3 regions of the Lentzea sp. NPDC055074 genome follow, and region 2 is predicted to be linked to each of the others. Evidence: riboswitches for the same ligand, from Rfam matches in the RefSeq annotation. Region 2 holds a riboswitch; each other region holds the start of a gene.

Region 1 (3,244 bases), on a different contig from region 2:
CTCCGGACCCGGACGTTCGTCGATGAACAGGTAGTCGCCCATGCCGGCCGCGGCAATCGGGACGAACTCCTCGAGGAATGTTCCCGACGTCGTTCCCGCTGGGAATCCTCCGGGGACAACGGGGTTTACCGCGCCGGGATCAGGTTCTCGGCGCCGGCGGGACGCCAGAGACCAGTTGCCCCGGGAGCGGCCGTGATCTGGTCGAAGGTGCGGGATGCGTTGACGCGCAACCCGTTGTGGATGCGTTCCCGCGGTTGGGTGTGCGGGGTGGCCTCGCGGCCACCCCGCACCATCACGCGACTGCGGCCTTCTCGGAGGCCTTGACCCTGCGCGTGGCCGGGTCGACCAGCAGGCCGAACACCACGCCGAGGCCGACGTAGAGCGTGGCGAGCTGGGCGAGCGAGCTGAGGCGGAACTGCCACAGCACGTTCACCGGCATGTCCGCGGGGATCGTGTCCGGCGGCGCGGGGAACGCCAGCAGCACCACCGCGGAGGCCGCGGCCACCGCGAGGAGCACGACCGTCGTCCGCACCGGCTGAGACTGGGCGCGCAGCTGCTCGGCGAGCCAGCTGGCGGCCCACACGATCACCAGGCCGGCCACCACCACACCGAGGTAGAGCGCGGTCCGGTAGTTCACCGTCTCCGGGTCGCCCACGGCGGGCGGGTTGGCCGGGTACTTGAGCCACGGCAGCAGCGCCACGGCACCGAACACCGCGGCACCGAACGTGAAGCTGCGGCTGAACGGCGTGCTGCCGGCGAACCAGCGCTTCGACAGCGCGTAGGCGGTGGCGAACACCAGGCCCACGGCGATGCCGACGATCACCACGCCGAGCATGCCGCCCACGACCTGGGCGCCGCGGCTGACGAGCTCGTCCTCGCCACCGTGCGAATGGCCGGTTTCCTCACCGGCGGGTGCGCGAGCCTCCTCGACCGCGAGCGCGGCGCGGATCGGGATCTCGGTCACCAGGAGCTGCACCAGCGCGGAGGCGACACCGGCGATACCGCCGGCCGCGACTCCGCGCAGCGCAAGGGACTTGTACGTCGTCATCTGCTTGATCGGGGGAATGGGATCAGTGGCAGGGGACGCCGAGGGCGTGACGGCCGTCGTGGAAGAACTCGTGCAGCAACTCGGAACCCGCGCCGAGCGCGAGACCGTTCTCCTGCAGGACCAGGTACGTGACGATCAGGCCGAGCACAGAGACGGCGAAGGCCCATTTGGGCACGCGGACGGCGGACAGGCTTGCTGCGGGGCTCGTCATGACGGGCTCCTCCATACCTCGTGGAAGGTCAACTCTCCTTGCGGCGCCGCAGCCGGTCTCCTGACTCCCGGATCAACGCTGCCCCCGCGTCTTCCCAGTCCCGGCGGGGACCAGTGACGTGCTCGGCGGGGATCGCTTCCCGGTCACAGTGGCGAGGACCGCGCCGGATTCTCACCGGCTTCCCGTCACTGCGGCGGGTGCACCGTAAGTTGAGCGGCACGTTAAGCACAACCGGCCATAAGAGTTGTTGCGTTCCTCACTTCACGAGTGGGCAGTCACCGCACTTCCCACCTGCGGCGACGCGGTAATAGAGACAACACGACCGACGCCGGAACGTGACCTCGCCGGGAAAAGTCAGGAATTCTCCCGCCTGTTCGAACGGCGGTGCGCTCATGAGCCGTTCGCCGCGTTCTTCCGCTTCCTCGGCGGTGAGCATGCGTGCGCGCACAACCATTTTGAGCGCGCCCGCGACGTTCGACATCGCGTTGCCCCAGAGCAGCCCGCGCGCCACCGGGACCTGCGCGTGGACCGCCTCCACCACGGGCGCGAGGGCCTCGGCGGCGGGCGGGCCGAGGCGTGGCTGGTCTATGCGGACGCTCAGGCCGTCCGTGACGTGGTGCCGCCACCACAGGTTCTCCGGCCGCACGTCGATCGGGATGTTCGCGGCCGTGAGAGGGCTGAGCAACCGGGCCGTGTAACTGAGGAAGAACAGGCTGGCGGCGACGCGTGGTTCTTCCGCTTTGTACCGAATCGCGATGGCGTCGATCGTGTTCTTGAGAGCGGGTCCTTCGAGAAGCGCTGTTCCCGGCAGCCAGGACTCGTCCGGACGGCCCACGTCGAGAGCGAAGAACGGGTTGATCCCGCGCACGCGGCGCAGTGCTTCGAGCACCTCGGCGAACTCAGACACAGAAGTTCACGCTACCGGGTGTCCATGCAGGACAGATCACGTCCACGGCCTGGGACAGATGCGACCGCGGTGTGGACGGGGGTCAGCGGGATGGGAGGATGTCGTGCCGTGAAGACCTTCGATTCCCTGTTCGCTGAACTGACCGAACGAGCCGCCACCAAGCCGGAGGGTTCCGGCACCGTCGCTGCGCTCGAGGCCGGGGTCCATGCGCAGGGCAAGAAGGTCCTGGAGGAGGCGGGCGAGGTCTGGATCGCCGCCGAGTACGAGTCCGACGAGAAGCTCTCCGAGGAGATCTCGCAGCTGCTCTACCGCCTCCAGGTGCTCATGCTGGGCCGTGGGCTCACCCTCGAAGACGTCTACAAGTACCTCTGACGGAAGACTTTCACATGCTGCGCGTAGCAGTCCCGAACAAGGGTGCGCTCGCTGAACGCGCCTCCGCCATGCTCACCGAAGCGGGCTACCGGCAGCGGCACGAGCCGCGCGACCTGACCGTGCTCGACAACAACAACGAGGTCGAGTTCTTCTTCCTGCGTCCCAAGGACATCGCGATCTACGTGGCGTCCGGCGACCTGGACCTCGGCATCACCGGCCGTGACCTGGCCGCCGACTCGGGCGCCGACGACAACGGCAACTCCGTCGAGGAGCTGCTGGCACTGGGCTTCGGGGGGTCGACCTTCCGTTACGCGGGGCCTCGCGGCACCGACTGGAAGGTCTCCGACCTCGAAGGCAAGCGCCTCGCGACCGCGTACCCGAGGCTCGTGGGGCGTGACCTCAAGGCCCGTGGCATCACCGCCAAGGTGATCCGTCTCGACGGTGCCGTGGAGATCTCGATCCAGCTCGGCGTGGCCGACCTGATCGCCGACGTGGTGGGCTCCGGCCGCACCCTGCGCCAGCACGACCTGGTGCCGTTCGGCGAGCCGATCTGCGAGTCGGAGGCGGTCCTCATCCACCGCAACGGCTCGGAGGTCACGGCCGCGAAGAAGCAGCTCACCGCCCGCTTGCAGGGCGTCGTGTTCGCGCAGCAGTACCTGATGCTCGACTACGACTGCCCGCGGACGCTCCTCGACGCCGCGATCGC
Region 2 (3,244 bases):
TTTCCGGCGCTACGAGGAGATCCTGCGGCCGTACGTCGTCGCGAACCAGGACATGGCGCTGAAGAACCAGGCCAACGGCGGCGCGCCCACCGAGGAGTTCGCCGAGGTCGTGAACAGCCTCATCCTGCCGAACTACTGATCCGTTCCCGGACCGACTCGGGGATCACGGCACCGGTGTACCTCACCACCGCCGTGATCCCCTTGGCGTCGAGGTGGCGCAGATCCGTGAAGCTGAGTCCCTCCACCGCCTTCCGGGTCTCCACGTCGTCGGTCAGCTGCCCGTCGCGGGCGAACGACAGCCTCGTCACCCGGTTGGCGTTCCAGTGGTAGCTGGCCGCCTTCCCGTTGCGGGACAGGCGTTGCAGGACCGCGGCACGGCTGCCCTGGTAGTCGTTGACCTCGACGACGAGCACTCCGCCGCCGACGTCGACGGCGACCGCGTCCTGCTCGAACTCGCCGGCCACGTCGCTGATGGTGGCGTTCGTGACGACCGTGACCGTCGCCGAAGGCCCTAGGTCCTCCTCCAGCCACTGGTACGGCTGCTCGGGACGGGAGATCGGCGACGGCGCCTCCTCCCCGCGCAGCAGGTGCCCGACGCGGTCGGTCGCCCTGTGCACCACCGGATCCGTCGCGGGCGCGGGCCACAGCGTCAGGTCGTAGCGCTCCTCGCCCTCGTCCCGCCCGGTCGCGCAGACGCGGACCCGGAACTCACCGGACCACGGAGCGGTGCTGCCGTGGCCGAACCGCGCCGCCCCGGTCACCGCGAGATAGCTGATCTCGGACACCTCGTCCCACTGCTCCAGGTCGGGCAGGCGCGGTTCGTCCAGCACGACGCGGACGGACACGGGCACCTTGCCGGCCTCGACGCCCGTGCGCACCGCGAACCCGGTGTCGATCGCGGCGACGAGACCCGTCGCCGAGAAGTCCGGTTCCGTCAGGCTCGGTTCCTCCACCACCACGAACTGGTGGCCGGACACCATCGCCTCCGTCTCCCAGGACGTGGGCTGGAACTCGCGGCGCCGCTTCTCCTGCATCGCCCGCTCGTACGCGGGCGGCATGGGCAGACCCGGCAGGATCTCGGCGCACGTGCCGATCGCGATGCCGATGGCCGCCGCCGGGTTCGTCGCCGCCGGGGTGCCGATCGTGTTCAGGACCGCCCTCGACACCACGACGGCGACGGCGAGGTGCGAGGCCCCGCGTTTGACGGCGATGGCGTGCTCGTCACCCTTGACGTCGCTGATGTCCGGCAGCAGCGCGCGCACCTGCTCGAGGATCAGGTCGCTCGCGCCGGGGTGGGCGCCGTCGACGAACGCCATCGGCAGCGCCATCGCGCTCCGCTCGCTCATCGACATGAAGCCGAACGTGGCGTTCGGCGGCGGTGGCACCAGTCCGGAGATCATGTCGGCCGGCGCGGTCAGGCCGAGACCGGCGACCGCCCGCTCCAGCGCGCCGAGCAGCCGTTCCGCCGAGAGGGCCGAGAACTCGCGCAACGCCTGCTGGGCCGCGGAGCCGCCGCGGTGCCGGTCGCGCCTGCGCTGCGCGGTGTGCGTGCCCAGCGTCGCCGCCGGTTCGTCCGGGATCAGCGCCTCGATCGTCGGCGCGACATCCTCGACCTGCTTCGTGAAATCCCCCATCCCGCCGATTCTGCCGGTGAATGGCCCAGCTCACAGCCATTTGACTCAACTAGATCCCTCCCGCACGATCGTTGACTGACAACAGCATCCGCATGCCGCGGGGGAAGCCGGTGGAACTCCGGCACTGACCCGCAACGGTGATAGTCCGACTGCCCGTGGCGTGCGGTAGCTCCACCGACCCGTCGAGGACCGCGGGCATGGGAGGCGTAGTGATCAGGAGATCCGCGTTGGTGGCCTTGGTGGCCACCGCGCTGGTGGTGACACCGCAGGCACAGGCGGCGCAGGCCGCCCCGTCCGCGGGGACGTGGCTGGTCAGCCAGTTCGAGGGCGGTGACCACCTGCTCCAGGGTCCCGGCCTCGTCGACGCCGGGCTGACCGCGGACGGCGTCTACGCGCTGGCGGCGGCGGGTGTCGGCAGGTCGGCGGCGGTCAAGGCCGCGGCCTGGCTCGCCCAGCCCGAGCAGCTGAACTTCCTGATCGGGGAAGGGGACGAGTCGTACGTCGGCGGCCTGGTGAAGCTCGCGCTGGTCGCGCAGACGCTCGGCACCGACCCGCGCGCGTTCGGCGGCGTCGACCTGCTGGAGCGGCTCGCGCCGTTGCAGCAGGAGTCGGGGCGCTATCTCGACGCGACCGGTCCCGGCTTCGACCAGACCAACGCGTTCACGCAGGCGTTGGCGATCATCGTGCTGAAGCGTGCCGCACTGCCGTCCGACAAGGCGGTGGCGTACCAGGTCTCCACGCAGTGCCCGGACGGCGGTTTCCCGATCGCGTTCGAGCAGGCGTCGTGCAAGTCCGATGTGGACGGTACGGCGATGGTGCTGCAGGCGCTGCTGGCGGTGGGGGAGAAGACCGCGTCGCCCAAGGCTTTGACGTGGCTCGCCGCGCAGCAGAAGGCGGACGGTGGTTTCCCGTCCGCGACGGCCGGGGCCAATGCCAACAGCACCGGCCTCGCCGTCGGCGCGCTCGTCGAGGGAGGCCTCGTCCCGGCCGCGGACAAGGCCGTGGAGTACCTGAAGTCGTTGCAGGTCGGCTGTGCCGGACCGGAGGCGCAACGCGGTGCGGTCGCCTACGACAGCGCGGGTTTCGAGCCGTACCCGGCGATCCGCGCCACCACGCAGGCGATGCTCGGCCTGGCTCGCGTGAGCCTCGCGGAGGTGACGGCGTCGGCCGCTGTTCCCGGCGTGCCCGCGATCGACTGCACCACCACGCCACCGGTCACCTCGACTCCCGAACCGACCGTGCCGACCGCGCCCGCCCCGGCAGGGCCCGAGGCCCCGGCCGACCCGCCGCTCGCCGTCACCGGACCGGACCAGGTCGTGCCGCTGAGCCTGTTCGGATCGTTCGCGGTGCTCGCCGGTGCCGTCCTGCTGTTCGTCTCCCGTCGTCGGAAGGTTGGTGCGTGATGCGCCGCGTGCTTGCTGTTCTCGCCCTCGTCGCGAGCTCGTTCGTCGTCACGTCCCCCGCCTCCGCCGTGCCCTGTGCGGGCGTGAAGGTCGTCGTGGACTTCGCCGCACTGGGTGGCGGCGTCCAGACCGGCTGCACCTCGATCGACCCGGCCACCGGAATCCAAGCGCTGAACAACGCGGGTTTCGCGACCACGTTCGTGCCGC
Region 3 (3,244 bases), on a different contig from region 2:
ATCTGCCGCGCCTGCAACATGGCGAGCACGAGGTTGACGCGAACGCTGCCGATCGGCGCCTCACCGAGGATGTGCAGGCCGTCGCGGATCTGGACGTCCTTGACCTCGCACAGCCAGCCGTCGACGTGCAGGATGAACTCGTCGAACTCCGCGTCGTGCGGCCGGTCGTCGAGCCCCAGGTCGTGGTCGAGCTTCGCGGCCTTGATCAGCGTCCAGATCTGCGCGCGGATCGCCGGCACCTTGGCCGGGTCCATCGCGGAGATGTTCCCGTACTCGTCGAGCAACTGCTCCAGGCGCGCGATGTCGCCGTAGCTGTCGGCGCGGGCCATCGGCGGCACGAGGTGGTCGACCAGCGTGGCGTGCGCACGCCGCTTCGCCTGCGTGCCCTCACCGGGGTCGTTGACGAGGAACGGGTAGATCAGCGGCAGGTCGCCGAGCGCCGCGTCCGTGCCGCAGGACGCCGACATGCCGACGGTCTTGCCGGGCAACCACTCCAGGTTGCCGTGCTTGCCGACGTGCACCACCGCGTCCGCGCCGAAGTTCGACTCGACCCACCGGTACGCCGCGAGGTAGTGGTGCGACGGCGGCAGGTCCGGGTCGTGGTAGATCGCGATCGGGTTCTCGCCGAACCCGCGCGGCGGCTGCACGATCACCGCCACGTTGCCGGACCTCAGCGCGGCCAGCACGATCTCGCCGTCCTTCGACTTCGAGTGGTCGACGAAGAGCGTGCCGGGAGCCTCGCCCCAGTGCTCCTGCATCGACTCGCGGAAGTCGTCGGGCAGCGTCTCGTAGAACTCGCGGTAGTCGGCCGCGGCGATGCGGATCGGGTTGCTCTCGAACTGCTCCTGCGTGAGCCAGTCCGCGTCCTGGCCGCCGGCGGCGATCAGCGCGTGGATCAGCTTGTCGCCGTCGAGCTCGTCGACGCCCGGCAGCTCGTCGCCGATGTCGTACCCGTGCTCGCGCATGGCCTTCAGCAGCCGGACGGTCGACGCGGGCGTGTCGAGCCCGACCGCGTTGCCGATGCGCGAGTGCTTGGTCGGGTACGCCGACAGCATGACGACGACCTTGCGCTCGCCGACCGGGATGTGGCGCAACCGGCCGTGCCGCACGGCGATGCCCGCGACGCGCAGCGCCCGTTCCGGGTCGGCGACGTAGATCGTGAGACCGTCGGAGTCGATCTCCTTGAAGGAGAACGGGACCGTGATGATCCGGCCGTCGAACTCGGGGATCGCGACCTGCGTCGCGGTGTCCAAAGGAGACAGTCCGTCGTCGTTCTCGTCCCACGTCGCACGGCTCGACGTGAGGCACAACCCCTGCAGGATCGGCACGTCGAGGGCGGCCAGCGCACCGACGTCCCACGCGTCGTCGTCGCCACCGGCGGACGCCTTCGCGGGGTTCGTGCCACCGGCCGCGAGCACCGTCACGACGAGCGCGTCGGCCTGCCGCAGCGTGTCGAGCAGCTCGGGTTCGGCGGTGCGCAGCGAGGAGCAGAAGACGGGCAGGGCCTTGCCACCCTTGGCCTCGATCGCATCGCACAGCGCGTGGATGAACGCGGTGTTCCCGGCGACGTGGTGGGCGCGGTAGTAGAGCACCGCGACCGTCGGACCTTCGGCCTGCGAGGCCTCGCGCTCCAGCACACCCCAGGTGGGGGTGGCGGTGGGGGCCTCGAAGCCGTGGCCGGTCAGCAGCACGGTGTCGGAGAGGAACTTGTGCAGCTCGGTGAGGTTCGCCGGACCGCCGTGCGCGAGGTAGAGGTGCGCCTCGGCGCACACGCCACCGGCCACCGTCGACAGCTCCATCAGCGCCGCGTCGGGCTGCATCTCACCGCCGAGCACCACCACGGGCAGCCCACAGGCCAGCAGCCAGTCGAGGCCCTCCTCCCACATCCGGCGGCCGCCGAGGATGCGCACGAGGACCAGGTCCACGCCCTCGACGAGCGCGGGCAGGTCGTCGGTCGTGAGTCGCGCGGGGTTGCCGAGCCGGTACTCGGCACCGCTCGCGCGCGCCGACAGCAGGTCGGTGTCGGAGGTCGACAGCAGAAGGATCACGCAGGCTCCATCCCTCGTGGGGTCCGCGCCCCAGGTTGCGGGTGACTGGCGAAGCAGAGTTCCTGACTCCCAGCGGTTGTCCGCTGGTCACAGTGGCGGGACCGCGCCGGATTCACACCGGCTTCCTCCTGCGCTTCGTCGTTCGGGCTCACCCTAACCGGCGGGTTACAGTCCGACCTATGCGTAGTCACCCGGACGCCTGCCCCGGCGCCGTCGAGCTGCACCAGGCGGCGGACGGCGGGCTGGCGCGCATCCGGGTGCCTGGCGGCACTCTTTCCGCTGCTCAGTGGGACGTCGTGCGCTCCGCGGCCGCGGAGCTCGGGAACGGTTCAGTGGAACTGACCTCGCGGGCGAACCTCCAGATCAGGGGCCTCGCGGACGGTGTCGAACTGGGCGCGCGGCTGTCTGCGGCGGGCCTGCTGCCGTCGGCCTCGCACGAGCGGATCCGCAACATCATCGCGGCGCCTCTGGAGAACGACCAGGCGCTGGTCGACGAGATCGATGCAGTGCTGTGCGCGGACCCGGAGCTGGCGTCGCTGCCGGGCCGGTTCCTGCTGACGGTGGGGCACGCGGTGAGCGGGCTGGGTGGCGACTTCGGCCTGGTCAGAGCCGATGCGGCGACGTGGGCCCTCCTCCTCGCGGGAACGGACACGGGCGTCCGCGTCACCGACCCCGCCGACGCCGTGGTGACCGCCGCCCGCCTCTTCCAGCGGCTGCGCGGAGCGGCCTGGCGCCTGTCCGAAGTGGACGACGGTGTGCGAAAGATCACCGCGCACTTCGGCACCTCCGACGGCCCGCGCGTCACCCCCGCTGTGACTCCTGTCGCACCTTCACCGTTGACCCCAGGGGTTCCACTGGGCCGGCTCGACGCCGGCCAGCTACCCGGCGTGGCCCTGCGCCTGACCCCGTGGCGCAGTCTCGTCGTGCCCGCCGGCACCGACACGTCCGGTCTCATCACCGACTCGGACTCCCCCTGGCACGGCGTCAGCGCCTGCACCGGCCGTCCCGGCTGCGCGAAGTCGCTCTCCGACGTGCGCGCCGACGCCCGTGCCTGGCTCGGAACCCCGCACCGCCGTCCGGTCCACTGGTCGGGATGCGCCCGCCGCTGCGGCCGGCCCGCGGGCGAAGTGATCGAGTTCGTCGCGACCGGCGACGGCTACGAGGAGATCCGTTGACGCAGTACATCAAGGACGGGG

What was found. Region 2 has a riboswitch for cobalamin ahead of ACWF7A_RS35635 (prenyltransferase/squalene oxidase repeat-containing protein). Riboswitches for the same ligand answer to the same signal wherever they lie in the genome.
Region 1: another riboswitch for cobalamin. It lies ahead of ACWF7A_RS15600 (CbtB domain-containing protein); the one in region 2 lies ahead of ACWF7A_RS35635 (prenyltransferase/squalene oxidase repeat-containing protein).
Region 3: another riboswitch for cobalamin. It lies ahead of cobN (cobaltochelatase subunit CobN); the one in region 2 lies ahead of ACWF7A_RS35635 (prenyltransferase/squalene oxidase repeat-containing protein).

What each region holds. Positions count from the first base shown of each region.
Region 1 covers NZ_JBSGUQ010000005.1:489,198-492,441, forward strand. Annotated here, with positions in the region: gene ACWF7A_RS15590 (hypothetical protein) at 1-42, opposite strand, end outside; gene ACWF7A_RS15595 (CbtA family protein) at 293-1,048, opposite strand; gene ACWF7A_RS15600 (CbtB domain-containing protein) at 1,071-1,259, opposite strand; cobalamin riboswitch at 1,293-1,467, opposite strand; gene ACWF7A_RS15605 ((2Fe-2S)-binding protein) at 1,516-2,166, opposite strand; gene ACWF7A_RS15610 (phosphoribosyl-ATP diphosphatase) at 2,275-2,538, shown strand; gene hisG (ATP phosphoribosyltransferase) at 2,553-3,244, shown strand, end outside.
Region 2 covers NZ_JBSGUQ010000021.1:21,406-24,649, reverse strand. Annotated here, with positions in the region: gene ACWF7A_RS35645 (FAD-dependent monooxygenase) at 1-139, shown strand, start outside; gene ACWF7A_RS35640 (DUF6461 domain-containing protein) at 120-1,634, opposite strand; adenosylcobalamin-variant (AdoCbl-variant) riboswitch at 1,726-1,797, shown strand; gene ACWF7A_RS35635 (prenyltransferase/squalene oxidase repeat-containing protein) at 1,832-3,037, shown strand; gene ACWF7A_RS35630 (hypothetical protein) at 3,037-3,244, shown strand, end outside.
Region 3 covers NZ_JBSGUQ010000020.1:11,721-14,964, forward strand. Annotated here, with positions in the region: gene cobN (cobaltochelatase subunit CobN) at 1-2,048, opposite strand, end outside; cobalamin riboswitch at 2,084-2,219, opposite strand; gene ACWF7A_RS34695 (hypothetical protein) at 2,228-3,223, shown strand; gene ACWF7A_RS34700 (precorrin-8X methylmutase) at 3,220-3,244, shown strand, end outside.